One region of the Pseudovibrio sp. WM33 genome, then DNA from elsewhere that is predicted to be linked to it. Evidence: riboswitches for the same ligand, from Rfam matches in the RefSeq annotation. Region 1 holds a riboswitch; each other region holds the start of a gene.

Region 1 (10,743 bases):
GTTCTTGCTTTTTCAATTTCGGAAAAAGTGAGTTCGACTGGACTGGAAACATCTAAAACCATAAGAACCTCGGCAACAGCAATATGCCGCCCTGTATAGCACGCAAATCTACATCGGCTTCAGATATTCTGATCACAGCTCAAGGAGATCCACTCAACCATTCAGGTGATTTCCAACAGAGCCTTTGCCCGCATATATGTCCTGCCGAAATCCTGTAGCAAATGCAGGGTCATAGGCATGTTCGGCGTTGGCCAGAAACTGCTCGGCACTTGCCCGCCACGTAAATCGCAGGGCAACATCCCGGCAATGATCCCGCGAGACCTCCAGTGCTTCCAGTGCTGCCGCCTGAAGATCATTCTTCAACACACCTGCCCCACTGTTGCCAATCACATCAATCGGCCCCATCACAGGAAAGGCCGCCACCGGAGTCCCGCAAGCAAGCGCTTCCAGCAGCACATTGCCAAACGTGTCGGTCTGGCTCGGAAACACAAATACATCCGAGTTTGCATAATACTCAATCAGCTCATCACCAACGACAGGCCCGGTAAACAACACCTCCGGATAAGCAACCTTGAGCTCCTCCAGCTGCGGACCTCCACCAACAACCACCTTGGTTCCCGGCAAGTTAAGCTGCAGAAACGCCTCGATGTTCTTCTCAACCGCCACACGTCCCACATACAAGAACCGCGGTGCTGGCAAGTGGTCCAGCAGGCTGGTCCGCATTGGCCGGAATCGCTGATGATCCACCCCACGCGACCAGCGCAGCAGATTGTCAAACCCACGCATGCACAGGTCAGCTTCCAGAGTACTCGTCGCCACCATGCATCCCTGCCCGCTGTTATGAAAACGGCGCAGCCAAGAATAGCTGAAGGACAGCGGAACGGGATACCGCGCCTGCAAATACTCAGGAAAGCGCGTGTGATAACTGGTGGTGAAAACACGTCCGTCCCGCTTTGCCACCTGCCGTGCCATAAGACCCAACGGCCCCTCGGTCGCGATGTGCAGATGATCACAGTCGTACTTCTCAATAAACCCACGCACGATATGCGGCAGCGTCAGGCTCAGCCGGATCTCACCGTAAGATGGCATAGGGATACTATGGAACGATTGCGGCGTCAGGAACTCAACCCGAATACCCATGGAGCGCAGCTCAACAGCAAGCCGCTCCAATGTCCGCACAACGCCGTTGATTTGGGGCTTCCACGCATCGGTGACGATCAGGATCGAGCTCATGCGGCCACCTGTCCGTCAGAACTCTCGCTGGCAGGCTCACTCTGGTCCCGTTTGCCATCGCCCCAATGAATAACCTCAAACGTTCCATCAAAGTTCTCAGCAACGGCAGTGCAACTCTCTACCCAATCACCAGTGTTTATGTAGTGGATGCCGTTGGTCTCATGATCAGCCGCATGATGGATATGACCACAGATCACCCCATCCACCTTCTGACGCAGCGCCTCGGAAACCAGTGTTTCCTCAAACTTACCAATGAAGTTGACGGCGTTCTTTACCTTCAGCTTCGCCCACGCAGACAGGCTCCAGTAGGTCAGCCCCAGCTTACGACGGCAATAATTCAGCACTGTATTGAGATTGAGCGCACTCACATAAGCCCAGTCACCAAAGAAGGCCAGCCATTTTGCATGACGCACCACCACATCAAACTGGTCACCGTGAATGACAAGGTACCTCTTGCCATTGGCTCCTTCATGAATGACCTGATCAACAACCTCAACACCCCCAAAATGAATGCCGAAGAAGTCCCGCAGGAACTCATCATGATTGCCGGGGATGTAAACGATCCGTGCCCCTTTGCGACCTTTGCGCAAGAGCTTCTGCACCACATCATTATGCAGCTGAGGCCAATACCAGGACCGCTTCAGCCGCCAGCCATCAATAATGTCGCCGACAAGATAAACCGTGTCAGCGTCGTTTTGCTTCAAAAAGTCCAGTAAGAGATCAGCTTGACATCCGCGTGTGCCCAGATGCACATCAGACAAAAACAAGCTTCTATATTTTTTACTAGTAGAATCCCCGGTCACCACGAAGCCTCCGGAATAAGAAAACCTTCTTTCCTTTAAATTGATTCACAAGAAACAAATATGACAGGATACATATACTAAAACCTGTCAGTTTCTTGCTTGAATCTCAAGTAACATTACTCCCCGTTTATTAGAGTAGAGCAAAGCAAGCGCCTGCAATTCAAGTGAATATTCTATTTGCTTGCTAAGCTTGATCCTGACTGGCTCAAACCTTTCTGAGAATGTAGGCTACCCTTCACAATTCACCGATTCATTAGGATGTTGAAATGCACTTGGGTATTGAGGGGCGCAAAGCCATTGTCTGCGCATCCAGCCGTGGGCTGGGTTTGGGAACAGCAAAAGCACTGGCAGAGGCTGGGTGTGATCTCGTAATCAACGGACGCAACGAGCAACGACTCGACCAAATCGCGAGCGAACTGGCAGCACAACACAGCATCTCAGTCATTCCCGTGGCAGCAGATATCTCCTCACCAGAAGGCCAGCAAGCCGTTCTCAAAGCGTGCCCAAACCCGGACATCCTCGTCAACAACAACGGCGGTCCACCACGCAAAGACTTCAAAGAGCTGGACCGTCAGGCGATTCAGGATGGTGTCATCCAGAACATGATCACCCCGATCGAACTGATCAAGGCAGTCATTGATGGCATGGCAGAGCGCCGCTTTGGCCGCATCGTCAACATCACCTCCATGTCCGTGAAGATGCCTATTGAAGGCTTGGACCTGTCCAGCGGCGCCCGTGCAGGTCTCACGGCTTTCCTGGCAGGCGTCTGCCGTCAATACGCCCAGCACAATGTCACTATCAACAATGTGCTGCCCGGAAAGTTCGACACCGACCGCCTGAAAGGTGGCTTCGAGCGTCAGGCAGAGCAGACCGGCATCTCCATTGAAGAAGCCAAACGCCTGTCTTCAGAAGAGATCCCAGCAAGGCGTCTCGGCAATCCGGAAGAATTCGGCAAAGCCTGCGCCTTCATGTGCTCAGCCCATGCTGGATACATCACAGGCCAGAATCTCCTGCTCGACGGCGGCCTCTACCCAAGCGCTTTCTAAAAATGAAAAGCCTCCCCGCAATCAAACCGCCGGGAGGCAAACCAAATCAGCTATTGCAGCAAACTCTTAGAACTTCAAACGGGCGCCAAAGCTGATAATGTCGACATTAGTGTCATTGACCGGTCCTTGAATGGTAATCCCTTCATAGAACGGGTGGCCAGGCATGATGTTAATCTTTTCGCTTACCGGGAATAAGTGCGAATAGCCAAAATCAACTTCAAGCCAATCCTCGTAGAAATAGCTCAGCCCAGCACTGAGCCAGAAGCGATCAGCATCAGGCAAACGCGGACCCCGGTTGCCTTCATTAAGCGGAGACCACTCATAGGCCACCCCAAATCGTCCTGTAATACTGCTGGTAAAGTCATATTCAGTCCCAAGAGATATGAAATAGCCATCGCTGTACTGAAATGGAAGATTAGAAACTTCGGTACCTTGTAGATCAAAAACAGGGAACGTTCCAAAGCGTGACCAGTGTGTCCACTCAAACGTCCCCATCCCGCGCCAACGCTCATTCAGCTCTTGCTGGAAGGAAACGGTTACTGTTTCCGGCATAATGATGTTCGCACGAATAGGAATTGGTGCATTACCTCCAATAACCAGCCGCCCTTTCAGGTTCTGCTCAACCGGAGAACGATATCCGATACCCAATTGAGTACCCTTCCATGGCTTAAAGAGCGCTCCAACAGTTGCCCCAAACCCAAGATTATAATCTTCACCACGCAACTCTGCAGTTGGAGCCGCTGCAGCAACCCCAAATCCTGATTTTAATCGAACCTGAATATACTGAAGCTGCAAGCCCACCCCGACCGAGAACTTATCAGTCAGTTCGTAAGCAGCCGTTGGTGTAACATTGACAGTTAGAACGCGGGAAGACCTCGCATAGACCTGCCCCGCCCACTCAATCTGAGGTTTGGTTTCAAAACCATAAGGCGCATTCGAACTGATCCCGAGAGACAGACGATCATTCACCTTCCAAGTCCCATAACCTGCAGGCACCCAAGCATCTACTCCAATATCTCCGGAGGAATATGGAACTCCCGTAATCGGTACAGGAAAGAAATCAATCGTCGCCGTATCCAGATCAACCGTTGCACGTGGAAACACGATGGTCTGCGAGGATTCCATCTGCACCCCATCATGGCCAGTCATGGTCGCCGGGTTCCAATACATGCTGGAGAGGCTTTTCGAGATGGTCGCATTTCCCGCAAAGGAAAGTCCCTGATACCACGCCGATTGCTCACGAACAGCAAAAGCACCGGCAAAAGCATCAGACGCAATCAGCAAAGAAGAAAGACTAGCGATCGTAATGGGTAGATATCTGGACATGCACGGTACTTTCTGTTCTCAAGAAAACAATCAAGCAGTGCCATGATCAAACTACGAGTTACTTATTGATTCGGCTCTCTTCACTAGAATGGAAAATGTTACAAACTAATTGCACTGGCATATTTAAGGGTAAAGGGAGCTAACTTCACAAAACAACAATACCTAGCGGGCTCACAATCACTTGGTTATTCGCATTTCAGGCAGGTACACTGAAACATTTTCTGTGACAAAACGTCCGCATAACAAAAGGCCCTCCATATGGAGGGCCCTTCAAACACGATTTGATCTGCCGACTAACCTCTTGCAGAGATGTTTTTGCCCAATGAAAGAGCGCTCCACCCCGCCAGAAGCTTCTGCGCTTCTATGTAACCCTCATAAATCTTACGAGCCCTCTTGTCTTTCTGGGTGTAAACATCCAGCACCTCAGCACTGGTTTCCTTCAAGGCGGTTAGCACCTCCTCCGGAAACTCACGCACTTCAACACTATGCTCTTCCTGCAGCACTTTCAGGCTGGCAGCATTTTGTGCATTTGCTTCAGACAGAGCGAGATCAGCTTCCACGCGGCAAGCCTCTTCAACCACCACCTGTAGTTCTGGAGACAGCCCCTCCAGCGCAACAGCGTTCACGATAGCCTCACCCGTGCCATTCGGCTTATTGAAGCCCGGACCGTAGTAGTATTTGATCAGCTTCTGAAAGCCCAGCGCACTGTCGCTCCATGGACCAAGGAACTCGACACCATCAACCACACGCGTTTGCAGACTGGTGAAAATCTCGGAGGCTGGAATATTGACCGGAGTAACACCAAGCTTACGCAAGATCTCACCACCAAGGCCAGCGATACGGAGCTTCCGGCCTTTCAGGTCATCCAGCGTCTCAACAGGATCACGATACCAGCCAGCCATGGTTGGGCCAGTGTTGCCCCCCATAAACGGCTTCACACCAAATGGCGCGTAAAGATCATCCCAGAGCTCCTGACCACCAAGCTGATCCACCCATGCAGTGTGTTCCTGAGGCAAAAGGCCGAACGGAATTGTCGTAAAGAACACTGATCCGGGCATCTTGCCAGCCCAGTACATGGCAGCTGAATGGCCCATCTGTGCAGTACCGCTTGAAACAGCGTCAAACACCTCAAAAGCCGGAACCAGCTCACCAGCAGCAAACAGGCGAACACGCATCCGACCATTGCTCATAATGTTGATGCGATCACAAATGCGTTGCGCAGACATTCCAGGACCCGGCAGGTTTTTCGGCCAACTGGTTACCATGCGCCATTCGATGACCGGATCAGCATCCTGAGCCAGTGCTGGCGCAGCAAGTGCAGCGCTTCCAGCAACCGCTCCGGCTGTAAGCCCAAGCGCCTGACGGCGGGTCAGATTGTTTTCTTTGTTCTTGGTCATTATCTCCGCCTTATTACTCAGACCAGAATTCATGGAAATGATGCACAGGCCCATGTCCCTCGCCTATATCAAGCGTATCCGCAGCTTTGATCGCCTGACTAATATACTCTTTTGCTTCACCAATGGCATCTTGCAGCGCTAGCCCTTTGGCAAGCTCGGCTGTAATCGCAGAAGACAAGGTGCAGCCAGTCCCATGTGTATTCTTCGTGTCATGCCGTGAGGCTGTATACCACCTCTCCACATCGTAAGAGAGGAAGAGATCATCACAGGTATCATCAGATCCGTGCCCGCCTTTCAGCAGAACCCCATTTGCACCCATATCCAGCAGCAGCAATGCTTGTCTGTGCATGTCTTCACGAGATCCAGCCAGCGGCTGCCCAAGCAAAAAGGCTGCTTCCTGCATGTTCGGCGTAATCAACGCCGCAATTGGAAACAGCTTCTGCTTCAACACGGAAACAGCGGAGTTTTGCAGCAAAACATCTCCGGAAGTGGCCACCATCACCGGATCAAGAACGACGCGCTTAACATCATATTCCGCCAGCTTTGTGGCAATAACATCGATAATCTCTGGCTGTGAAAGCATGCCGATTTTCACAGCATCCACCTTCAGGTCAGAAAAAACAGCATCCATTTGCTCCGCCACAAATGCTGGCGGCACATCATGAATACCTGTCACACCTTTGGTGTTTTGGGCCGTCAGTGCAGTGATGACACTGGCCCCATAGACACCGCGAGCCGAAAAGGCCTTCAGGTCTGCTTGAATTCCGGCACCACCACCGGAATCCGACCCTGCAATTGTGACTGCAATCGCACTCATTAGGCCAATACCCCACCTTTATTATTCATTGTTTCGAGCTTGAGACGCTCGTTGAACTGGTCAGCCTTCAAGCTATAAAGGGTATCTATGAAAGCTGGAGTGAAGCTTCCCGGCCCGTTCGCCTGCTCTGCGGCAATCTCGCCGCATACACCATAGACAGCAAGTGCAGCAAGCACGGCAAGTTCCTTATCCGGCTCGGTAACGGCAAAACCAGCCAGCACACCGCCCAGCGCACAGCCAATGCCAGTCACCTTGTCCATATAAGCATGCCCATTGCCCACGGTATAGGTCGTCTCCCGGCCAAACACAGCGTCTTCAATACCGGTGCGCACTATCAATGTGTTCTCGGTGACAGCCCCACTCAGCCCAGCGCTCTCAGTCATGTTTGTTTTGAGGATCGAAACATTCTCGTTCAGAATATCTTTCGCAAACTCCATGCGAATGTCTGAGCGATCTACTTTAACTGGGTCCAGCACCACGGGCATAGATTTTTTGGCAGCCCCTTCAAGCCCAAGCCGAATACCATGCCGCCGCTTTCCATCCAGCGTACCAAGATTGAGGAGCAACCCGTCAACACTCTCGACAAATGCAGGAATTTCATCATGGGCCGCTGTCATGGACGGCACAATGTTACAAGCCAACATGATGTTCGCGGTAAGGCTCTGCGCAACAGAGTTCGTCAGGCAATGAACCCGAACCCCACGCTCACGCACGCTCTCAAAGACTTCCCAGAGATTTTCAGTTGTGTAGGACATTTGTTTTCGCTCCCCTATAGATTACGGCGGGAACGATTACCTTGGTACTCATCCCAATTCCCTCCGCCGGCACAATCCGGATCAGGTTCTAGGAGTTGGCTTTGCGCCTCTCAGCCCGTCAGTCACTTCCGAGCACCCCCATTGGTTAGAATTTTTTGCTAGCAAACAAGAGAGCGAACTGCAAGCGGAAACGAGAGGCAGCGACAAAAGGCAACTGGGGGTAGATTTCGCTTAAAAAACGCAAAAGCTTGCAAAAAAACGCAGCTTCAACGCAAAATGCTCACAAAACAACGCAAACTCAATTTTGAGCGCAGCCCTGAAAGACAAATCAGTCTTACGGGACAGAAGGATAGCAGATTAATGATTCCGTTCTTTGTACAGATCAAATGCCAGCTCGGAAAAACCTATCAGGTTGCCAATGCAATTGCGGACGCAGAAGTTGCCTCCGAAATCTACTCCACCTCCGGGGATTTCGACCTGCTGGCCAAGTTCTACGTCAACGATGACGACGACATCGGCCACTTCGTTGCTGACAAGGTTCAGGTCTTCGATGGCATCCAGGACACCAGAACCATCATCACCTTCAAAGCGTTCTGATACCTACGAAAACAGGCGGGACACCAGCCCGCCTGCACAATCTCTTTTCAAGCTCTAAAGTCTTGATAACTTAGCTTTAAGCATCCTGAATTGCGCTCCACACAGCAACCGGCGTCGCGGGCATATCTATATGCTCAACACCTGCATTCTTGCGCAGCGCATACTGCACAGCATTCATCACCGCCGGCGCCGCTCCAATAGAACCAGCCTCACCAGCCCCTTTGATACCCATCGCATTTGTCGTGGAAGGAACATTGCTCGTCGAGAAGTCGAAATTCGGCATATCATCAGCACGCGCAACATGATAGTCCATGAAGGACGCTGACAGCAGCTGCCCGGTTTCATCATAAACCGTGTTCTCACACAACGCCTGCGAGATCGCCTGCCCCGCACCACCATGCACCTGACCAGCCAGAAGCATCGGATTCACCGTCACGCCAAAATCATCCACAATCACATAACTGACCACGTCCGTCTTGCCCGTTTCCGGATCAATCTCCACCTCACACACATGCGTGCCATTTGGATAAGTACATTCATCCTGCATGACTTTTTCCGCTGCACTCAAGATATCCGGTTGCGATCCAGCCACATCAACAAGGCTGACCTGCTGGTCGGTACCAACCACGCGCACCTGCCCGTCTTCAAGTGTGAGATCCCCAACACCAACCTCAAGCTTCTCACTGGCGATCTCTTTGATCTTCTTAACCAGCGTTTCAGAAGCCGCCTTCACAGATGGCATGCCAATCGGAATAGACCGCGATCCACCGGTACCACCGCCAGTCGCCACACGGTCCGTATCCCCCTGCACCATCTCAACCTGATCAAGCTGCAAACCAAGATGTTCTGCAATGACTTGGCCATAAGCGGTGGCATGACCCTGACCGTTGCTCTGCGTTCCAATCAGCAAAGTAACGCTGCCGTTCGTATTCAGCTCAAGCTTGGCTTCTTCACCGCCGGCAAAGGCACACGCCTCCACATAAGTCGATAGCCCAACACCGCGATACAAACCTTTTGCCTTGCTCTCCGCTTCACGCTCCGCAAACGTCGAATAATGGATCTCGTCGAGCGCCTTAGTAAGATGAGCCCCAAAGGAACCCGTATCATACATACGGCCAAGCGCTGTCGTATAAGGTAAGGCAGCGTCGGGGATAAAGCTCTTACGACGAAACTCCGCCGGATCCATACCCATCTCATGCGCGGCCTTATCAGCCAGCCGTTCCATCAGATAAAGCGCTTCCGGACGCCCTGCCCCGCGGAACGCATCCACCGGCACTGTATTGGTATAAACGCCTGTCGCTTCCACCCATATTGCGGGGATATCGTAAAGACCGGGGGTCATGGTGATGCCGATCTGCGGAATGCCCGGGCCAAATTCATGCAGATAAGCGCCCATGTTTGCAAGCACATGCACCTTGAGGCCGATCATCTTACCGTTTTCATCAAGCGCAAGCTCAGCCGTGGATACATTATCCCGGCCATGCGCATCAGACATGAAGTGTTCAGTACGTTCCTGAAGCCATTTCACGGGATGACCAAGACGTTTTGCGGCAATCAGGCAAAGTGGGTATTCAAGATAGGTGAACATCTTGGTTCCAAAACCACCACCCACATCAGGTGTCACAACGCGGATATCTTTAGGGTCAACGTTGAGTATGTTCTTGGCAATCAGATCACGCATCCCATGACCGCCCTGCGTTCCAGTGGTCAGCGTATACCTGCCGCTCTCACCATCAAACTCGCCAATACAAGCCCGAGGCTCAATCGCATTGGACACCAGACGGTTGTTGATCACCTTGATCTTGGTAACATGATGCGCTTTCTGGAAGGCCTTTTCCATCGCCTCCTTGTTACCCATACCAATGTGAAAGGCCTCATTAGACCCATGCTCAGGCCATACAAGCGGAGCGCCGTCTTCTAAGGCTGCTTCAGTTCCGATTGCCGGATCAACATCCTCGTAGTCAACCTCAATCGCCTCCATCGCAGCCCGCGCCTGCTCCACCGTATCGGCAACAACAAACGCAAGAGCATCACCAACAAACCGGGCTGTATCAGAGCAAAGAACTTCACGATGAGGCACCCAGTGCTTCGTCCCATCCAGCTGCCGAAGCACGGCTTTACATGGGATAGAGTTCGTTCCTTCAATATCTGCAGCAGTCAAAATAAGCTGCACACCATCCATAGCCCGTGCTTCATCCACTCCTTCTAAAGTGAACTTCGCGAACGCGAGAGGAGACCGCAAAACAACGGCATGTGCTGCACCAGCCACCTTCAGATCATCCGTATAATGACCCTTGCCAGAAATAAAGGCAGCATCTTCTTTTCGGCGAACGGGAGCACCAATTCCAAACTTCGGTGTAGCAACCTGATTCATGAAAACCTCAGAAATCTGGAGAGCGACCCAACACCGCACCTCCCAATACAGCTTTTTACGTATCAGCAGAGAACGTACAGTGCTTTTCTCAAGCTGCAAGTGTTTTCTGGTTCACTGCAGAGGTGTATTTCCCAGAGTGACTTAAGGTCATTATCGCATTATTTAGAGCAAATTACGGAAGGGTACTTAGAGCTATAAGTTGTCGGCAGCTTCGTGCTTACTGTCGAAACTCTCAAGCTAAAATTTGTTTTAGAATTTGACCAAACCGCAAACATTAGGTTATTTAAGCCATACACCCATCTGATCTTTGTTACGTTGTCCGCCCCCTGGCGCACACCATTTTGCACCAGACATCGGGTCTGGTCGTTTTGATCGTATCAAGGCAGCTTCGAAAG
Region 2 (10,743 bases), on a different contig from region 1:
TAAAGATCTCGCGGTGTGCCGACCTGTTGGATCTCGCCATCATTCAGAACCACGATACGATCTGCCAGTGTCATAGCCTCAACCTGATCGTGGGTCACATAAACCATAGTTGCTGACAGACGTTGATGAAGGCGTGCGATTTCCAACCGCACTTGTCCACGCAATGCTGCATCCAGATTTGAGAGAGGTTCATCAAACAGGAAAATCTTGGGATCTCTCACAATTGCACGGCCAATTGCAACACGTTGGCGCTGTCCACCTGAGAGCTGAGAAGGCTTTCTGTCCATCAAGGGGTCCAGTTCCAGAGCCCGAGCGCTTTCTGCAACGCGATCCTTGATTTCAACCTTTGAGTATCCTGCTTGCTTCAGGACCAGCTCCATGTTTCCCCGCACACTCAAATGCGGATAGAGCGCGTAAGTTTGAAAGACCATGGCGATCTCACGCTTAGACGGCGGAAGGTGTGCGATGGATTTGCCTTCAATGGCGATATCGCCCGCGCTTTCGTCTTCCAGCCCCGCCATGATGCGCAGGAGTGTGGACTTTCCGCAGCCGGATGGCCCGAGCAAGACGAGGAACTCACCGGATTGGATATCAAGGTTGATACCATCCAGTACATTCTCAGCACCGAAAGACTTGTAGAGGGATGAGATTTTCAAGTTAGCCATATTACAAGTCCAGTTTCTGAGCCGTGCCTGTGCGCACAGCCTGATCTGCCGCCAATACGACAGCCAGAGAATTTACCGCTGCATTCATGTGATCTTCTAAATCCAGCCCTGCACGGATAGCTGTGAGCACAAAGGCTTGCTCGCGATCACACAGGGCCTGATGCCCCGGTTCACCATCCATGCTGAGTACATCGTCTTTGCGTGTAAACTCGCCGTTCGCATCCGTTTCTCCGTAATGAACCCGGATGGTGGAGGTTTTGGTGTGCATGTCGATATCGTCCGAACGGGCCTCGCCTTCCATGACAATCGAGACGCTGCCATTTTTCGAGACGACATCTTTGACGAAGAACGCGGTTTCCGACATCATCGGGCCCCACCCTGCCTCGTACCAGCCGACGGAGCCATCCTCGAACAGGACTTGCAGATGGCCGTAATTGTACATGTCATCGGGCAGTTCATCACTCAAACGCACGCCCATGCCACGCACTTCGACCGGCTTGGCGTCGGTGATCTGGCACATGACATCGATGTAGTGGACGCCACAGTCGACAATCGGTGATGTGGTTTGCATCAGCTGTTTGTGGGTTTGCCACGTGGCGCCGCTGGATTGCTGGTTGAGGTTCATGCGGAAAACGTAAGGCCCGCCCAGTTTGCGCGACTGCTCTATGAGGGTTGTCCATGATGGGTGATGGCGCAGGATATAACCAACCACCAGTTTCCGTCCCAGCTTGCGAGCAGTTTCCACGACACTTTGAGCATCTTCCAGAGTGGTTGCCAGTGGCTTTTCTACAAACACATCTGCCCCTGCTTCCATCGCCATAACCGCATATTCAGCATGGCTGTCTGAATAAGTGCAGATGGACACAAGGTCAGGTTTGGTTTCAACCAGTGCCTGCGCAAAGTCAGATTGGATGGTGTAGCCACTCAACTCTTCAGGCAATTCCACCGGTGATCGATTGACCAGCCCTACGATCTCAAATCCCGGATTGGTCTCATACGCCAGAGCATGGGATTTTCCCATGTTTCCTAGGCCAGCCACGAGCACGCGGATAGGTTTGTTACTCATTTGACTGCTCCAGATGTTAGGCCGCGAATGAGTTGGCGTGAAAAGAGCGTGTAGAGAATGAGGACCGGAATAACTGCCAGTGCCATAGCAGCGAGAATTGCATTCCAGTTGTTGGAATATTGCCCAACAAACACCTGAGCGCCCAGTGTGAGTGTTTTGGTATGCTCTGCGGGGGCCAGAACGAGTGGGAACCAGAGATCATTCCAAATCGGGATCATGGAGAAGACAGCCACTGTTGCCATTGCGGGCCTGATGAGAGGCAGTACGAGGCGTAAGAAGATGGAGTATTCTGAAAGGCCATCAATACGACCAGCGGATTTGAGGTCTGATGACACTGTCGACATGAACTCGGAGAGAATGAAGATCGCCAGTGGCAGGCCTTGCGCTGTGTAGACCAGTATGAGAGCCCAATGCGTGTTCACGAGATCCGTTGCGACCATCAAGCGGAGAATTCCGACAGTTCCCAGACGGATCGGGATCATAATGCCCAGCGCCATATAAAGACCCATGAGGCGATTACCGCGGAACTTGTATTCACTGAGCGCAAAAGCTGCCATTGCCCCAAACAGGAGAATGAGACACAGGCTCACACCAGTCACGAACAGCGAGTTCCAGAAATATAGCGGGAAGTTGCCTTGCTGCAGCACTGTTGAATACCCAACCAGATCCAGTGTTTCGGAGGTTGGGAGTTCCAAGGGCTTGCGGAAGATTGCTTTTTTGGTTTTGAGCGAATTGATGAGAATGAGAAGAACAGGGAAAAGCGCGATCACTGCAAACGTGAGCAGGATTACATGCGCTCCCAGTTCTGCCATTCGGTTTCGTCTTGCACGAGAAATAGCCATTTGCGCCTCACATCTCGTAGCGGGTCAGCTTGCGCTGAATAAAGAAGAGATAGACAGCAACACCCATCAGGATGATGAAGAACATCATCGTCGCAATGGCGGCACCCATGTTGGGGTCACCGGGTTGCAACTGTTGCCCGTAAAACGTTCGATACAAGATCGTGCCCAGCAGGTCTGTCGAGAAATTTGGCCCCGCAAGCGGCCCCTGCGTGGTGTAGATCAAGTCAAACGCGTTGAAGTTGCCCACGAAGGTTAGGATAGAGATGATGCCGATGGTTGGCAGGATCAGGACCAGCTTGATCTTGAAGAACTGGGAAATGCCGGTCACGCCATCACATTCAGCTGCTTCAATCACCTCGTCGGGAATAGAGAGAAGCGCAGCATAAATCAGCATCATTGGAATGCCGATGAACTGCCAGACAGAGATGAGAGAAAGTGTGGTCAACGCTGTTTCTTCTTTACCGAGGAACGGTAGATACCAACTGCCAACCCCGACAGACTTCATCAGACCTTTGGAAACGCCCCATAGCGGGGAGAGCATGAGCTTCCAGACGAACCCGACCACAACGAAGGACAGAAGGGTCGGCATGAAGATGGCAGTGCGATAAAACTTCTTGCCCGGCAGATGCACCATGGAGAGCAAAGCCGCAATCAGGACACCAATCGGATTTTGCACCAGCATGTGGATCAGGAAAAAATAGCAGTTGTTCCAAAGCGAATTGAGGAACGGCTTGACCCAGTACGGATCGAAGAACAGCTTGATGTAGTTCTCCAAGCCGACAAACGAGATCACTTGCGTGGTCGTATCTCTTTGGAAGAACGAAAAGCGCAGGGTTTCGGCCAGCGGCAGGATCATAATCATCGTGTAAACGATGACTGCCGGTGCCAAAAAGACAAGTACATGCCAGCGGAACGGCTTCTTCTTCCGCTCACTGACCATAAGGTCCTGTTCCAATTCCATCATCTCTCATTGCAATGCAGATGCGCGGGTCAGTCCGCACATCTGCTGTTTTGTATTCAGTCAGAGAGATGGCTTAATCCATCTGAGGTTCGTACCAGGCGCTCAGCCCCTTCTGAAGCTGGTTCGCTGCATCCGCAGGCGTCTGCTTGCCATTGATGACGTTTGCAGACACGACCCACATTTCGTTCCAGAGGTTTGGAGTACCGCGAGAAACGATCTGTGCCGCAGAGCGGTTGGTGGACTGACAGTCTTTACGCCAGGAGATGAACTCGTCTGCCAATGGATCAGTGAGCGAGATCTCATGCTTGGACAAGGAGAAGAAGCCCGGCACAGCGTTGGAATAGAGTTCTGCGAACTCTTTGGTGCCCATCCACTCAAGGAACTTCATGGCAGCTTCAGAATTTGGCGAGGCTGCATTCAGGCCAATGCCGATGTCAGTGTGGTCTGAGATGTAGCAGCTGTCACCCTCTGCTGGCAGAGGTGGACGGAAGGCGCCAAGCTTGAAGTCTGAATCGCGGTTGAAGCCTGCAATTTCCCAAGAGCCTGATGGATAGATTGCAGCGCGGCCCAGTGTGAACAGTGTCTGGCTATCCGGATAGGATTGAGCTTCATAGCCATCCCCAAGGTACGGCCCCCAGCTTGCCAGCACTTCAAAAGGCTTTACCCAGCCATCATCCGTCAACTTGCCGGTGCCAGCAACGACTGCCTTACGACCTTCTTCACCTTTCCAGTACATTGGCCCAATATTCTGATAGCCCATTGCAGCGGATTCCCACTGATCCAACGTGCCCATCGCCATTGGGATGTAATTGCCGTCTTCCTTAATCTTGTCGAGAACAGCAATGAACTCTGCCTGAGTTTTCGGTGGTTCAACACCGACTTCAGCAAAAGCATCCTTGTTGTAGATGAAGCCGTGGATCACAGCGGCCATTGGCACACAGAAGGTTGCGCTGCCATCATCTGTGCTCCACGCCCCTTTTGCTGAATCCGGGAAGTTGTCGAGGGTTGCCATGCCCTGCAGGTTCTTCAGGTAACCTTTGCTGTAAAGATCCAGCGACCCATCAAACGGACGGCATGTGATCAGATCACCAGCGGTTCCACCTTCCAGCTTTGCATTCAGTGCAGCGTTGTATTGCGTTGGAGCTGTTGGCGAGAATCTGATTTTGACCTCTGGATGCGCCTTCATAAACGCTGGCAAAATGGTTTCCTGCCAGATGCTCAAGTCGTCGTTACGCCAGCTCTCAATTGTCAGTTCTGAAGCAGCAAAAGCAAAGGATGCGGAGCCCAGAAGCAGGGATGCAGCAATGCCTGATGACAAATAGTGTTTCATTATTTCCTCCCATAACAAATAATCGAATACCGCCTTGAAAAACCGTCGGTATCGCAACTCGCCTGCCCCCCAGCGGGCGAATATTCCTGTTGGCACATTACGATCTAAACGGATCGCAATGCGCGCATAAATCAATCAGGTTGATGTAACCCAAGCACCCGAAGAGATTCTCCCAAATCTCCCTGAGTTTCATTCAATACGTTGATGGCCTGTTGCTTTGTTGCTCCCAGCACCAGCAAGACAGCCAGTTTAATCTGGCTTCCGCTTTCATGCAGGGCCGCAGCGGCTTTTTCCTGAGAGCAAGCGGTGAGTGAGACCACCATGTCTTTGGCGCGCTGATCAAGCTTGATGTTGGTCAGCTGCATATCCACCATGTAGCCACGATATACCTTCTTCAACCGCACCATAAGCGCCGTAGAGAACAGGTTGAGCGCCGCTTTTTGGCTGGTACCTGCGGATAGTCTGGTTGATCCTGCCAAAACTTCAGGACCCGTCCTTAACAGGATTTCATGCTCGGCATCGGCCAGTAACGGGCTTTGCGGATTGTTCGCCAGTGATATGGTCAGAGCCCCCGCGCCTCTGGCGGTTTGAATGGCAGAGCGGGTAAAAGGTGTGGTGCCGCTTGCTGCAACACCTAAAACGACATCAGAAGCGCTGACATTATTCTCCAAAATGAAAGCACGGCCTGCTTCTTCGCTGTCCTCAGCGCCTTCCTGCGGGCGTAACAATCCAGCTTCGCCGCCTGCCAGACCATAGATCAGGCGATGCTCTGGCCAGCCAAATGTAGGGATGAGTTCAATGCCATCCAGAACGCCCAGTCTGCCTGAGGTCCCTGCGCCGACGTACACAAGTCTACCTTCGGTTCCATGTAATCTTTGGGCAGCGGCATCAATTGCGGCTTCCAGCTCACCCAACGCAGACCAGACAGCGTTGAGGGCTTGCATTTGACCACCGAGCAAGGCCTTGAGGACTTCGTCAGTCCCCCATGTTTCCAAGCCCGCATAACGTGAAGATCTTTGCTCAGTTTCACGCCACTCCTGCGGATTGGAATGTTCTGGAAACCCCACTTTTTTGGATATGCTGGACACGAGACTCTCCCTGATACCAATAGCATACCAACAACTCGGAATATGGCAATGATATATTAGATAAGACCCGTAATTTGAGTAAATCCAATAGATTTCTTGCAGTTACCTGTGACAGTTGCAGGCCACAGGTATTGTTTTGGATCTAGTTTTCTTCACCATCAATCCCAGCGCGCTTCTTCTTCCCGGCGCACGAAGACAACCTGACGCCCATCTGGCAGCAACTGGCTGATTTGATCTGGGCCGCCGTGTTCATCAAACTCAACTAATCCAATGCCACTTGCATTCAGCAAGCGTCGACCATGATGCGTGCCCACAGGTTTGCGCGGAATAACCTTCATGCCGCGCCGTCTGGTGAGCCAGTTCAAGGGAGAGCGAGGCGCATAGAGCCAGCGGTTCAGATGGTCGAGTTTATCAAGCAGTTTGGCCGGGAACTCGTTTTTGATGCCACTGCTGCAGATTTGCCAGATGTCAGGCCCACGAGAATGTCCGCGTAACTCGACATCGTAAACAAAGGAATAGTGCACATCACCAGAAAGGATCGTAAAACGATCTGGCGTTTTGCGGTGGCGGAACACGTTCAAAATGCCATCTGCCGTTCCCGGATGTGCCATCCAGTATTCCGCATCCACCATGAGCGGCTTGCCCATGAACGTGAGCAGCTTCTGCAGCGTTTCGATCAGCTTTACGCCGTAGATCGGAGCTGCGGAGACGAGTAGCACGGCGTCTTTTCCGCGCAGAGATCGTTGTAAATCTGTGACCGCTTCCCAGTCCAGAAGACCCGAGGGTAGATACCCTGCCCGCTCTGATCTCCATCGGCGTGTGCGCGTATCCAACACCAGCAGTGGTGGGTCTAGTTCCCAGTGATAGTCCCAGTTTTCAAAGGCGAAGAGATGCTCCAGAAACTCATCGTAGCTATTTGTGCCGGGCACCGTGACAGCTTGCGTCATCGCTTCAAGTGTTCCACCTGAGAACGCTTCAGGTCGGTTGCCCCACCCCTGATTGAGCATATAGGCACACAAGGCATTGCCAATGATCCGTCGGGAGAACGGATGGCCGTAGGCGGTCTCTTCCCAATCACGGTTGAGGTTCCAGTCATCAGTGACATCGTGGTCATCAAAGATCATCGCAACCGGAAGATGGGCAAACAGGCGGCGCACCTGGCTGAGACCCGCAACAAACTCCATCAGGATTTTCTGTTCGCTCTCATAGAGCGCTGCTTCTTCTGGTGTCAGTCCTTCGGGTGCATCTGTCTCAACCAGATCCCATAGCGCTGGTGACCAGACAAGGAGGTACATTGCCAAGAATTCAGCAAGTGTGATCAGATGGTTATGGGCGTGATCAGCAGTGAAGATCGGTTTTTCTACGCCACCGAACAAGACAAGCCAGAGCTTTCGGTTCTTTTCCAGACTTGGGAGAAACTTTTCGCGGCGGTAGTAGGTGTCGCCGTGTTGGTAGAAATCTGATGCCTTTGCAGGCACTTTGCTTTCCAAGCCTGCCAGCTGTTCCTCAGTGATGCCGAGTTTTTCGATGAGCCCATGGATAGCTCGCAGCATGGGGCCAGCAACATCATCTGAGTAAATCTGATCGCCACTCATCACGAGGGCAGCTGGCCATTTTTCCTTATCAACTTTGGTGCCCTTCTCAGCTCTGATGTGCTTTGCCAGAAACTGATCGGCTGCGACCAGACCATCGCCGGATTCGTGATGTGGTTTGCGGCAGGACCCATGCAGGAGCGAGGAAACTTTTGAGCTCAGTAGAAAGCCTGGGAGTTCCTGATTTTCATAGCAAAGATCAAGCGCCCATACGGAATGATCCTGCCAACCAGCCTCCTCGTCATCCTCCATACGCAGAGCGAGGCGATAGTTGATCCAAGTGTCTTGCGGTAGAGGGCTTTGGAGAGGTAGATCGATCAGGAGGTAGTGGAGATGTGCCCCTGCTGAGATCAGGTTTACCTCGGTTTGCGCTTGTGTCAGCTCGTAGCTTTGCGGCTCACGGCCTTGTGGGAGCAAATCCAGTTTCACATCCGCCGGAGCGCGCACTGCGAGCCAGAATGTTAAACGTGAGGTTTCCAGTCGACGCAAGATTGGGCCAGCTAAAACGGATGGGAGAGAATAGTTTTCAAGCATTCGTTTATATTATTTTTCGCGATATCCAGATGTGAAATTCTTAGATGAGAGATAGGAACGCAAACCGCAAAATCCAATAAGTGTCAGCGACTCCCCTCTCATAAAATCCAACTTACAAAAGTTTTCTGAACCTCGCCTGAACCGAACCTGCCTTGACACTAGTTCATAATCGTTCTAGCAAAATCATGTATGCAGGGGAGTCTCACCAAGGAGACTGAGAGGCTGACAGAGCGCAAGCTCGGCGACGCGACCCTTAGAACCTGACCCAGTTGATACTGGCGTAGGAAGCACGGGTCGCGGGGCCTGTTTGAAGGGCCAGTGTAACAACCGCGATCTTAGCAGCAGAAGCTCTTTCTGCCGTTTCCCAGCCAAAACTCATCTGGTGTCTTTTTCGAGTTATAAACTTGAGGAGCACCATAATGACGACGCCAAACCCATCCATCACCACCGGTGCCTTGCCAGCAGCGCGTAAAATCTACGTTCGTGGCAGCCTGCACGAAGACGTGCTCGTGCCCATGCGCGAGATCAGCGTTCACCCAACTGCAGGCGAGCCTCCCCTCCCAGTCTATGACAGTTCCGGCCCTTACACGGATCCAACGGCAACAACGAATATTTTTGAAGGTTTGCCCGCTCTACGACGCAAGTGGATTGAGGCACGTGGTGACACGGAGGAGTATGATGGCCGTGAGATTAAGCCTGAAGACAATGGTTTTGTGAAAGGCGACCGACTTGTTCCTGAGTTTCCGGTGAAGCCTCGCCCCTTGCGCGGAAAGGACGGAAAAGCCGTCACCCAGCTGGCCTATGCCCGCGCTGGCATTATCACACCGGAGATGGAGTTCATTGCCATCCGCGAAAACCAGTTGCGGGAAGTGGTTGCAGAAGAGCGGTGTGGCAATGACTGGGGTGCGAGCATCCCTGATTATGTAACACCGGAGTTTGTACGTGATGAGGTGGCTGCTGGCCGCGCGATCATTCCGTCAAACATCAACCACCCTGAGAGTGAGCCGATGATCATCGGGCGGAACTTTCTGGTTAAGATCAACGCCAATATGGGTACATCTGCTGTAACCTCCTCTATGGAAGAGGAAGTAGACAAGATGGTGTGGTCGATCCGCTGGGGTGCTGACACGGTGATGGATCTGTCTACCGGTCGTAACATTCACAACACCCGTGAATGGATCATCCGCAATAGTCCTGTACCGATTGGGACCGTCCCGCTTTATCAGGCGCTTGAGAAGGTGAATGGAGTTGCGGAGGAGCTGACTTGGGAAATCTTCCGTGACACGTTGATTGAGCAGGCAGAGCAAGGGGTTGATTATTTCACCATCCATGCTGGCGTGCGCCTGCACATGGTGCCGATGACCGTTAATCGCGTGACGGGGATTGTCTCCCGTGGTGGTTCCATCATGGCGAAGTGGTGCCTGCATCATCACAAAGACAGCTTCCTCTATGAGCACTTTGACGAGATCTGCGATATTTGCCGCCAGTATGATGTGGCGTTTTCTCTTGGTGATGGATTGCGTCCGGGTTCCATTGCAGATGCAAATGATGAAGCCCAGTTTGCCGAGCTGGAGACGCTTGGGGAGCTGACCAAGATTGCATGGGCCAAGGATTGTCAGGTGATGATTGAAGGCCCCGGTCATGTGGCCATGCACAAGATCAAAGAAAACATGGATAAGCAGCTGGAATGCTGCCATGAGGCACCGTTTTACACGCTTGGCCCTCTCACCACGGATATCGCGCCCGGATATGATCACATCACCTCCGGCATCGGTGCTGCGATGATCGGGTGGTTTGGCTGTGCCATGCTTTGCTATGTGACACCAAAAGAGCATCTGGGATTGCCGGACCGGGATGATGTAAAAACCGGAGTGATCACCTACAAGATTGCAGCTCATGCAGCTGATCTTGCGAAAGGTTTGCCGGGTGCCCAGCGGCGGGATGATGCCTTGTCCCGTGCACGCTTTGAGTTCCGCTGGGAGGATCAGTTCAACCTCTCTCTCGATCCGGATACTGCGCGAGAGTTCCATGATGAAACGCTACCGAAAGACGCGCATAAAGTGGCTCATTTCTGTTCTATGTGCGGACCGAAGTTCTGCTCCATGCGGATCTCCCATGACATCCGCGCGGAAGCGCAAAAGGAAGGCATGGAGGCCATGGCGGCCAAGTTCCGGGAAGGTGGCAAGCTGTATCTGCCACTTGAAGGAACAGAGCAGTGATTACGATTGCAGGAGCTGGCCTTGCGGGGCTGGCTTCCGCCTATGAGCTGGCAAAGCGCGGTGCATCCGTCACTATCTTTGAAAAATCCGCTAAACCGGGCGAAAGCAGTGTCGCACGGTTTGCCGGCGGCATGCTTGCTCCGTTTTGCGAGCGTGAAAGCGCAGAAGAAGACGTTGTTACACTTGGGGTGCAGGCCGCTGATTGGTGGTCTCAGGTAACGCTTGTTACCCGGCACGGAACGCTGGTGGTTACTCCGCCGCGCGATCAGGCTGAGCTGACCCGTTTTGCACGGCGGACCTCACACTTTAGCGAGGTAAGCGGTCAAGCAATCGCAGAACTGGAGCCAGCATTGAAAGGACGGTTCGAGCGTGGGCTGTATTTCGCGGAGGAAGCTCATCTGGACCCAAGACAGGCACTTGATGATTTGGCCACTGCTGTTCAGAGG
Region 3 (10,743 bases), 320 kb from region 1:
TCCCGGCTGCGGATGTTTCCACGCAGGCTGGCAAGTGGGAAAAATCCCGCTTTATGGGTAACGAAGTCACCTCAAAAACACTGGGTCTGGTTGGCTGCGGTAACATTGGTTCTATTGTTGCGGACCGAGCTATCGGCTTGAAAATGAAGGTGATTGCGTTCGATCCGTTCTTGTCTCATGAACGTGCTATTGACCTTGGTGTTGAGAAGGTTGAGCTGGAAGACCTCTTCAAGCGCGCTGACTTTATTACATTGCATACCCCGCTGACTGATCGTACCCGTAACATTATTGATGCGGATGCAATCGAGACCATGAAAGATGGTGTCTACCTCATCAACTGTGCACGTGGTGGTCTGGTTGACGAAGATGCGCTGCGTGCTGCGTTGGATAGTGGCAAGGTTGCGGGTGCTGCGGTTGACGTATTCACGGTTGAGCCAGCTAAAGAGAACGTTCTGTTTGGTGCTCCAAACCTCGTATGCACGCCTCACCTTGGTGCCTCCACTTCTGAAGCTCAAGAAAATGTTGCGCTGCAGGTTGCCGAGCAGATGTCTGACTATCTGGTCAACGGCGCGGTTTCCAACGCTCTGAACATGCCATCCATTACTGCGGAAGAAGCGCCACGCCTCGCTCCATTTGTAAAGCTGGCGGAGCAGCTTGGGTCTTTTGCTGGTCAAGCGACAGAGACAGGCATCAAAGCGGTTCGTATTGAATACGAAGGCGATGTTGCAGAAATGAACGTCAAGGCTTTGACCGCAGCTGCACTTACAGGTGTTCTGCGTCCTCTGCTGCAGACGGTGAATATGGTTTCTGCTCCCGAAGTTGCCAAAGAGCGCGGCATTGTGATTGAAGATGTTCGCCGCGAACAACATGGTGCTTATGAGAACTATATTCGCCTGACTGTTATCACTGAGCGTCAGGAACGTTCTGTTGCTGGTACGGTGTTTGGTGATCAGAAGCCGCGTATTATTCAGATCAAAGGCATCAACATGGAAGCAGAGCTTGGCGAGAACATGCTCTATGTGACCAACCAGGATAAGCCGGGCTTTATTGGTCAGCTGGGCTCCATTCTTGGTGATGCAAAGATCAACATTGCGACGTTTAACCTTGGCCGTAAGGTTGAAGGTGAAGAAGCGATCTGTCTTGTTGAGATTGATGGCGAAATTTCTGAGACGACCGTGGATGAAATTGCTGCGATTGCGCAGGTGAACCAGGCGAAGCTTCTGCATTTCCCTCAGCAGGGCTAAGCTATTTTATAGGTATAGATTAGCAAAAGGCGGTCTTCGGACCGCCTTTTCTTTTTCCGGTGGTCATGAGACTGGTGGAAATTGCTTATCTTTGAACTTGGCGCCATGATGCAGGCTGGTTCCATTTCGAAGTAGAAAGCTATTATGAATATTGATCTGCTGCGCCGTCTCTGTGAAACCCCTGGTGTCCCGGGGCATGAGCATCGAGTACGCGAGATAATTCTGAAAGAGATTGAAGGCCTGTTTGATGATGTTCAAACGGATGCAATGGGATCTCTTATCTGTCGCCGTGATGCACGCAAGGCGCCTGAAAATGGTGATAAACCAAAGAAGGTTATGCTGCTCTGCCATATGGATGAGATTGGCTTCCTTGTTTCGCATATCACCGAGAAAGGCTTTGTCTATGTACAGCCGGTCGGAGGTTTTGATGCACGCAATCTCTTCTCCCGTCGTGTGTTGGTCTCCACAGATGAGGGCGATCTGAAGGCTGTAATGAATCCGGCTGGGCGACCAGTTCACATTGCATCACCTGAAGAGCGAAAAAAGATCCCTCAAGTCACTGAGTTCATTATTGATCTTGGTTTAGGTAAGAAGACCGGGGAAGTGGTCAAGGTTGGTGACATGGTCACTCTTGATGAGCCGCTGATCGAGATGGGTGAAAAGGTTGTCTCCAAAGCGATGGATAACCGGGTTGCATGCTGGCTTGGCATTGAAGCTATGCGTGCGCTTGGCGAGGCGGATCATTCCTGCGAAATCTATGTCGCTTTTACCTGTCAGGAAGAGGTTGGGCTGCGCGGTGCGAAGACTGCGGCCTATGCCATTAAACCGGATATTGGCCTTGGAGTTGATATCACGCTTGCTTGCGATACACCTGGGGTGCCAGAGCAAGATCAAACGACTGAGCAAGGCAAGGGTTTTGGGCTTCACGTGAAGGACGGTTGGTTCATTGCTGACCTGGAACTTGTGAAAGAAATCGAAAATCTGGCTATTGAAGAAGAAATTCCATACCAGCGCACCATGTTAAACGGTGGTGGGCAGGATGGGGCAGCAGCTCAGCAAGCCGCTGCTGGTGCAAAGGCTGTTGGCATCATGGTTGGTACACGTTATGTGCACACAGTGACCGAGATGATTGATAAGAGCGACCTGCTGGCTGCACGTGATATTCTGGCGGCTTATCTGAAGCGTTGCTGATACAGTCAGGCGCTGCTTATTAAGAAGCCTCCAGATCCCCATTACGGTAGGGACTGGAGGCTTTTTTGTTATGCAATTACTTGTTTTTTGCCTATCCATCTGCTGGTTAAGCGGCCATCAATCAGTAGCAGTGCGATGAAGATTGCTGCCATACCGATCCAGTGGTTGGCTTCGAGACGTTCATTCAGGAAAATTGCGCCCAGAATGATTGCGCTGACCGGAATTACGAGTGTGACAGAAGCTGCGTTGGTTGCTCCTGCGAGTTTGAAAAGCTGGAAATACAGAATGTAAGCAAAAGCTGTGCAAGCGAGAGCGAGAACGAGAACGCTTGCCCATGTTGAAGCGGATGCCTCTATCAGTTGCTGAGTTGGCGCTGTATAAATGAGCGCAGGTATCAGCAAGATCGTTGAAGCGGAGAGCTGGCCAGTTGCCAGAGCTGCAGGTGGTAGCTTTTTGAGGCGCATGATGATGAATGCGGCGAATGCATATGAGAGAGCGGCCCCTAAAACTGCGAGCTGAGGCCAAACCTGATTGCTGGCACCGCTCAATGCGTCACTGCCAACCATGATGGCAACTCCGACAACACCGATCACTGCCGCGACGAGCTTGGTTGCTGTCAGCTTCTCTTCATTGCTGAGGACCTGCATGACAATCATCGTGAAGATGGGTGTAAAGGCGTTGAGTACGGATGCCAATCCGGAGGCAATGTATTGCTGACCCCAAAAGATGAGGGAGAAGGGGACTACATTATTTAAGAAGCCCAGCAGGAGGAAGCTGCCAATCCATTTTGTAGAGAGCGGTATGGACTGCTTTGAGATGAGTAAGAAGCCCCACATGGCGATTGCTGCGATTGCTACTCTTAAGAAAACAAGTGTGATGGGATTGAATTCTGCGACTGCGACTTTGGCAAAGAAAAATGCGCCACCCCACAAGGTGCCTAATAAGAGAAGAATAGACCAGCCCAGCCAGTCAAGTTTTTGTGCGTTCATAAAGCGTATTCAACTTAGTGAAATTTCTTGCAGGAATTGCAAAAAATGAGAAATTGGAACTTGAGCTAGTAATATCACTTGCTGTTGTGGCTGTACCACCCGATTTGCGAGTAAAACAATCAACAGAGGTTCACTCTGATCGCAAAAATTACAGTCTTGGCCTAATTTTGAAGGAAAAGGGCTCGTATTTAAGAGATTGACAGATTATAAGGCGCTGTAACTGCGCCCCGGCTCTTACGCCGGGGTTTCTTATGTTGTCTCTCACGATTTGCATTCTGAGCTGGCAAGCCACTTTATACAGAAATAGCAAATCGTATGACGGCGTATTTTAGGAATACGCTGGCAGCCGCAGGAGGGCTGAAGAATCATGGCCAACGTTGTCGTAGTTGGGTCACAATGGGGTGACGAAGGTAAGGGTAAACTTGTCGATTGGCTCTCTGAGCAAGCCGACGTCGTTGTACGCTTCCAAGGCGGACACAATGCAGGTCATACGCTTGTAATTGACGGAACGAGCTACAAGCTGGCACTGCTGCCATCTGGTGTTGTTCGTGGGAAACTCTCTGTCATTGGCAATGGCGTTGTGATTGACCCTCATGCACTGGTTGCTGAGATTGCACGTCTTGAAGAGCAGGGCGTTAAGATCTCCCCGGAAATCCTGCGTGTTGCTGACAATGCTACTCTTATTCTGAGCCTGCACCGCGAGCTTGATGCTTTGCGTGAAGATGCAAGCCCGGCAGGTACCAAAATCGGTACCACCAAACGCGGTATCGGCCCTGCTTATGAAGATAAAGTCGGTCGTCGTGCAATTCGCGTGATGGACCTGGCAAACATGAGCACGCTGCCAGCCAAGATTGATCGTCTGCTGACCCACCACAACGCTATTCTGCGCGGTCTGGGTCGCGATGAGATCTCTGCTGAGACCATCTACAAAGAGCTGGAAGACGTTGCTGATAAGATCCTGCCGTACATGGATAAAGCCTGGTACATGCTGGACAAAGCGCGTCGTGAAGGTAAGCGTTTGTTGTTTGAAGGTGCGCAGGGCGCGCTGCTGGACAACGACCACGGCACTTATCCGTTTGTAACCTCCTCCAATACAGTTGCGGGTCAGGCTGCTGCTGGTAGTGGTCTGGGACCAAACTCCATCGATTACGTTCTGGGTATCACCAAAGCTTACACCACTCGTGTAGGTGAAGGTCCATTCCCAACCGAACAGCAGAATGAAGTTGGTGAGTTCCTCGGTACTCGCGGGCACGAGTTTGGAACGAACACTGGTCGTCGTCGTCGGTGTGGCTGGTTTGATGCAGTGATTGTCCGACAAACCGTTTGCACCAGCGGAATCAATGGGATTGCATTGACAAAGCTTGACGTTTTGGACGGACTGGATGAAATTAAGATTTGTGTTGGTTATGAGCTAGATGGTGAGCGAATCGATTACCTTCCGGCATCTCAAGGTGCTCAGGCGCGGGTTGTTCCTATTTATGAGACCCTGCCTGGTTGGAAGGAAACGACCAAAGGCGCACGGACTTGGGCAGAATTGCCAGCACAAGCTGTGAAATACGTTCGGCATGTTGAAGAGCTGATTGGTGCTCCGGTTGCTCTGTTATCAACAAGCCCTGAACGTGATGACACAATCCTGGTTCAGAATCCATTCCAGGATTAAGTCTTGATATGAAGCTCTGGGGGCAATGGGCAGTTAAATGGCGGACTACAATTCCGTTCTAAAAAAAGCGGTAGCTGGTTTACAAGAGAACACAGGTTCTGCACGGCGGGCAGTTTATCAACGCGCGCGGAATGCAATTGTAAAGCAACTTAAAAGTTACGACCCACCTCTGTCTCCCTCCCAGATCACTGAGGAGCAGCTGAAGCTTGAAGAGGCCATTCGTAAGGTCGAAGCGGAAGCTGCTCGTGAGTCTCTCGGGTTGGGGCGGTCTAAAACCACCCAAGCTCCAAGTGCTCCAAAATCTGCTGTTCCAGAAATCTCTGCTGCATCTTCACCTGCTGGAGATACGCCTAAGGCAGGTACAAAGGCCGATACTCCAGCGCGCGATGAGCCAAAAGCACCTGCTGCTAAAGCAGATGTGTTTAAAGAGGCGGTTCGTGCTGCGCAGGACCTCGGCAACGCCGCTCATCAGGCCAATCAGATGGCGCGTGATCAGCTACCTGAATCTGCCAGCGAGCGCAAAGAGCCTGACCTTGGCTCTATGGATGACAAAGAGACGGGTGAACCTGCTGCGTCTCTGCCAACCAAAGGTGCTGTCGAGACGAGCGCAGAAGAGCGCTCTTGGGTGCCGGGTGAGGCACGGCGGACTAAGCTGGAAACAAAAGGTAAATCGCGTCCTGAGATCGATGAGCCTGCCAAGGTTAAGCCAAAGACAAGCCGAAAACCTGCTTCCTCCCGCAAACCAGCCGTTGCGCAGCGCGTTGGCGATGCGATTGAGCAGGAAGAAGGGCTGAAGCCTTCCAATACATCGGGTATTGTCGGTATAATTGTGGTCATACTGATAATCTTGGGTGTTACCGCAGGTGTCTATAGTCTGCGCGATGTTATTCTCTCTTTAGTGCTTCCAGTTGAAACCGGTGAGACTGTTGCGCCAGAAAGCGCACCTTCTAATGAAGATGAGCCGCTTCGGGTTCAGCCGGAACGCACGCCGAAGAAGAACACCGACCGCTTGTTGCCATCTGATGAAGGGGCAAAGGTTTCTCCGGATGCGACACGGGTGCAGACGACCCGGATTACCCGGAATTCGTCCAGCGCAGCGCCAACCGAGACAGTAACTGAGCCTCCAGTCGTGCGTGTGGTCGAAGCTCCAGCAGCGCCGGCAGAAGACACACCTTCTGTGCAGGTTCTGCCGGTGACGGAACCTGCACAGCAAAGTACTGCAGTTGAGACCAACTCTGTTCCGCCAGCTGAAACCATTGGAACGGAAGCTGCGGTTTCTCCTGTTGCACAACAGAGCATACTTTACGAAGAGGCCTTGACGCCGGGTGCCGCAGGTTCTGCATCACGCGGGAACGTTGTTTGGTCACTGGATGAAGCTAACGGCGATTCTGTCATCAAGGCTGTTGCGACGCTGCCATCTCGTAACTTCTCTGTTGAGATGACATTGAAGCCGAATAGCGATCGGTCTTTGCCAGCGAGTCATTTGCTTGAGCTGAACTTCATCTTCCCAGAAGGGTTTGATGGAAAGGGTGTTGAGAAGGTGCCTGGCCTGATCCTGAAGAAGACAGAGTCCGAAGCAGGTGATCCGCTTGATGGTGCTGCCGTGAAGGTTTCTGACACTCTCTTCTGGATTGCGCTGTCTGACAGTGATGAAGAAAAAGCGAAGAACCTGAAGCGTCTTGCTGAGCGTGAGTGGATTGATGTTCCACTGCTGTACAACAGCGGTCGCCGTGCAATGTTGACCTTTGAAAAAGGTACAACCGGCAACAAAGTTATAGCACAGGCAATCAAGAGCTGGAAGTAATCTAGTTTCAGCTGTTTAGCTTAGATTTCAAAGGCCTTGGCTCTCTCAGAGTTGAGGCCTTTTTCATTATGCTGTCGTCCGTCAGAGTAAAATCTGCTTGCATCCTTCAGCAGAAACGCGCATGTTCCTTGCTATTCCGAGGGGTGCTTTTCTTTCGAAAAGCTGAGATTGCGATGAGCTAAACCCTTTGAACCTGATCCGGGTAATGCCGGCGAAGGGACGGGACCTGAGCCATTCTTCCCGGATCTCCATGTTTGCATTTGTTGTAACGAGAGATCCTGTGCTGAAAACATCCCAGAGAGCTAATGTAGCTCCGTTCTTCCGCCTGTTTGTGATGCCCAATGCCATTGTTGGGAGTCTACATGCTGAAGCGAGCTTTGAAACGAATTCTCCGAAGTCTTTTCGGGATTTTGCTTTTTATCGCCATTTGGGAAAGTGTGGTTCGGATTGGAGAGTTTCCTCCGTTTCTCTTGCCAGGTCCGGCGGCGGTTTTTTCCGCTTTTCTCAATCAGGGCGTTTTTCTGCTGCATCATGCAGGCATTACCGCTTGGGAGACTGTTCTCGGCTTTCTCTTTGGCGTGAGTGCTGGAGCTTCGCTGGCTGTTTTGCTGGCAGTGTCTCCCCGGATACGCCTGTTTCTGCTGCCTCCAATTGCAGCGACCCAATCTCTTCCTGTGTTTGCAATTGCACCGCTTCTGGTGCTGTGGTTCGGCTTTGGGCTCGCCTCCAAGGTTGTGATGGCCGTGATTGTGATCTTCTTTTCTGTGACCTCGACTTTCTTCGATGGTTTGCGCAGGACTGATCAATCACTGCTCGACCTTGGCAAGCTGCATGGCCTGAACCGCTGGCAAACACTTCGCTACATTCGAATTCCAGCCGCCTTGCCGTCTCTGGCCTCTGGTATGCGCATTGCAGCGGTGTTCGCTCCTATTGGGGCGGTGGTTGGAGAGTGGGTTGGTGCAAAAGGCGGTCTGGCTTTCATCATGTTGCAATCCAATGCACGCATGCAAACAGCGACGATGTTTGCGGCGTTGATTTTGCTTGCGGTGATGGTGTTGAGCCTGAGGGCAGTTGTTGAGTTCGCCACTTCTCGGATGATCTATTGGCAGAAAGAGATCTAGGTCTCAGAGTATGAGGACGTAACCTTATGAAAAAACTAAGTATGCTGTTTGGTGCGGCAATGCTTGCGAGCACGCTTCAAGTGCAAGCAGCGGACAAGCTGACTGTGTTGCTGGACTGGTTTGCGAATCCAGACCATGCACCAATCGTGGTTGCCAAGGCACGGGGGTTCTTTGAAAGAGAGGGCCTTGAAGTTGAGCTGATTGAGCCTGCTGATCCTTCCATGCCACCAAAGCTTGTTGCAGCAGGGCAGGGTGATATTGCAGTTTCCTATCAGCAGACGTTGCACCCACAAATTGATGAGGGCATGCCGCTGATGCGGATCGGGACGCTGGTCTCTACGCCTTTGAACACACTGATTGTGTTGGAAGATGGACCAATCAAGGAGATTGCAGACCTGAAAGGTAAGCGTATTGGTTATTCCACATCCGGGTTTGAGAACGCCATGCTTGGGAAGATGCTTTCCACTGCAGGTCTCAGTTCTGACGATGTTGAGCTGATCAACGTGAACTTTTCGCTCTCACCATCTTTGATGGCTGGGCAGGTTGATGCTGTGATTGGTGGTTACCGTAACTTCGAGCTGAACCAGATGGAGATTGAAGGTGCGAGAGGCCGAGCGTTTTATCCTGAAGAGAACGGTGTGCCTGTCTATGATGAGCTGATTTATGTGGCTCACAAAGACAAGCTGGATGATCAGCGTTTGAAGAAGTTCATCAATGCGATTGAGGCGGCTACCGTTTATCTGCTTAATAATCCGCAGGACTCCTGGAAGAGCTTCCTTGAGGTCTATCCAAATCTGGATGATGAGCTGAACAAGCGTGCCTGGGCGGATACTCTGCCGCGTTTTGCCAGCCGTCCAGCTGCTTTGGACAATGGCCGTTATGAACGGTTTGCAAACTTTCTGATTGAGCAGGGGCTCATTAAAACAGCGCCTCCAGTTGAAACCTACGCGGTTGAACTGCGCTAACCGGTATAGGTCTAAACTAAAATTTGAGCCTCCGAGTTTCGGGGGCTCTTTTTATTTGTAGGCTAAATGCCGTTATTGCGCTGCATCCTTGACCGCTTCGTGTTGAGCCAGATCGCTGAGGATGTATTTCTCAAAAGCAGCATAGATGGTGTTGTACTCACCCTCAGAGAGTGATTTGCATTCATCTACCAGTGTTAGGGCTTTCTTCTTGTCATTCTCCTCAAACAGCGCGAAGACCATGTTGCAGTGGACGTTCTTGAGCTTGAGGAAGTTTTCTGAAAAAGCGAGCGACGGATCACCTAGCAACGCAAAGGAACGCATCTGGTAACGGCTGGTTTTGACTGGAATTGTCTCCAATGCCGCCAATTCAGGCATCTGACCGCGTGTGGTTTCGCACATAAGAACGCTGTGACCGGCATCTTTGCAATGACGGGCTAAATCTTCCGCTAAATCAACGCATTTACCGAGCGGGGCGTACCTGAAATGACGCCGTGTACCTGTTTCGCCGAGCGTTGCAAGGCCGGTTGAGATGCCGATATCGATTGTGACTGCGTGGTCTTTCATATTTTTCTGGTTGAAATTGAAACGATCCTTGAGATTGAAGCGCTTCATTTGCTTCTGCATTTCAATCGCTGTTCGACAGGCATGAGCAGCGTGGAATGGGTCATCGAGCGGCGCGTTCCAGTAAGCATTCAGGCCGGATGTGCTCAGCGTGTTCAGTGTACCATCGTGGATATGCACTTCATCGAGATGAGCTGTTTGGAAGCCGTTGGAGAAGCCTGCGAGATCCTGAGGAGACAAACCCTCATAATACCGGTGAAAGTGCCTCAAACGTGTCGAGAGGCTTGTGATTTCACGTTGCTGACCCTCCAGAGGGAGTTGCTCTGACTTCGCCAGTACCTTTTGCATCTGTTTGGGAGAGAGAATTCCTGCAAAGCGTTCAGTTGTTTGGTTTCTGTGACTCTTGAATGTCACACGCCGGATTGTGCAGGAGAAAGCGAATATCAGCAGGATAACGAAGGATGGGAAGAATGGCTCAAGGACGGTGTTTTGCAGAGCGAATTGGTGGAATGCAACTCCGTTGATGACCAAGACAGCGACGCCTGTAAGTGACAGACTTAACCAGAAACCTTGCGTGGCGGATATGATCGCAATGACGATGCCAAATCCGATTAGTGCCAGGATTTCAGCGTATTGTGCCCAGGTGGGTATATTGAGGAAGTTGCCAGACTGAAGTGTTTGCAGTGCCTGTGCATGTCGTTCTGAACTTCTGTCCTGAGTGCCGATGACGAACTGACTTCCAGAAGCTGGTGGCCAGAGTTTGGAGGATACTCTGTTCTTTAAGACATCGCTCGCTGCAAGGATGAAATTGCTGGCATTGCTTGTTTTGAACACCAGCATTTCCGTCTCTTCAGTGACAGGAATTTGGATATCAGTGCTTTTTAGCTGATAGCCATCTTCTGCTTGCGTGACCTGGAACGGTTGCGTGTTTGTCTGATTGGACAGGCTCCATGCCGCTACTGCGAGGGATGGCAACTGCGCTGTGTCGCTTTGGAGTTGAAGTGGATAGAACAGCGCATTTGAACCGTGTGCGTATTGGGTGTCGCTTTGATATCCTGTGGCTTGCGAGAACCTTATGTAGTTGGAAAGAGGAGGTTTTTCAGCTACGGCTTCGCTCAACGGTCTGCTGAGCAGGACTGGGTAATGAGAGATGATGGTTTGTAAGAGCAGGTCGTGATTTGGATAAGTCGCCCGCAAGGAGGGCTGCA

What was found. A riboswitch is a leader RNA that binds a small molecule or an ion and turns the genes downstream of it on or off. The one in region 1 is predicted to bind thiamine pyrophosphate.
Region 2: another riboswitch for thiamine pyrophosphate. It lies ahead of thiC (phosphomethylpyrimidine synthase ThiC); the one in region 1 lies ahead of PsWM33_RS16455 (hydroxyethylthiazole kinase).
Region 3: another riboswitch for thiamine pyrophosphate. It lies ahead of PsWM33_RS17840 (ABC transporter permease); the one in region 1 lies ahead of PsWM33_RS16455 (hydroxyethylthiazole kinase).

What each region holds. Positions count from the first base shown of each region.
Region 1 covers NZ_LMCK01000090.1:231,537-242,279, forward strand. Annotated here, with positions in the region: gene PsWM33_RS16420 (threonine ammonia-lyase) at 1-62, opposite strand, end outside; gene PsWM33_RS16425 (glycosyltransferase family 4 protein) at 154-1,233, opposite strand; gene PsWM33_RS16430 (UDP-2,3-diacylglucosamine diphosphatase) at 1,230-2,036, opposite strand; gene PsWM33_RS16435 (SDR family oxidoreductase) at 2,303-3,082, shown strand; gene PsWM33_RS16440 (OmpP1/FadL family transporter) at 3,149-4,408, opposite strand; gene PsWM33_RS16445 (TRAP transporter substrate-binding protein) at 4,702-5,805, opposite strand; gene thiD (bifunctional hydroxymethylpyrimidine kinase/phosphomethylpyrimidine kinase) at 5,819-6,622, opposite strand; gene PsWM33_RS16455 (hydroxyethylthiazole kinase) at 6,622-7,377, opposite strand; TPP riboswitch at 7,419-7,527, opposite strand; gene PsWM33_RS16460 (Lrp/AsnC ligand binding domain-containing protein) at 7,738-7,974, shown strand; gene PsWM33_RS16465 (xanthine dehydrogenase family protein molybdopterin-binding subunit) at 8,051-10,348, opposite strand.
Region 2 covers NZ_LMCK01000073.1:38,384-49,126, forward strand. Annotated here, with positions in the region: gene PsWM33_RS12480 (ABC transporter ATP-binding protein) at 1-665, opposite strand, end outside; gene PsWM33_RS12485 (Gfo/Idh/MocA family protein) at 667-1,731, opposite strand; gene PsWM33_RS12490 (carbohydrate ABC transporter permease) at 1,728-2,543, opposite strand; gene PsWM33_RS12495 (carbohydrate ABC transporter permease) at 2,581-3,534, opposite strand; gene PsWM33_RS12500 (ABC transporter substrate-binding protein) at 3,608-4,864, opposite strand; gene PsWM33_RS12505 (N-acetylmuramic acid 6-phosphate etherase) at 4,996-5,943, opposite strand; gene PsWM33_RS12510 (hypothetical protein) at 6,111-8,078, opposite strand; TPP riboswitch at 8,262-8,382, shown strand; gene thiC (phosphomethylpyrimidine synthase ThiC) at 8,498-10,297, shown strand; gene PsWM33_RS12520 (FAD-dependent oxidoreductase) at 10,294-10,743, shown strand, end outside.
Region 3 covers NZ_LMCK01000090.1:549,375-560,117, forward strand. Annotated here, with positions in the region: gene serA (phosphoglycerate dehydrogenase) at 1-1,244, shown strand, start outside; gene PsWM33_RS17820 (M42 family metallopeptidase) at 1,389-2,435, shown strand; gene PsWM33_RS17825 (DMT family transporter) at 2,504-3,424, opposite strand; gene PsWM33_RS17830 (adenylosuccinate synthase) at 3,792-5,084, shown strand; gene PsWM33_RS17835 (hypothetical protein) at 5,122-6,888, shown strand; TPP riboswitch at 7,018-7,125, shown strand; gene PsWM33_RS17840 (ABC transporter permease) at 7,299-8,009, shown strand; gene PsWM33_RS17845 (ABC transporter substrate-binding protein) at 8,036-8,974, shown strand; gene PsWM33_RS17850 (CHASE2 domain-containing protein) at 9,047-10,743, opposite strand, start outside.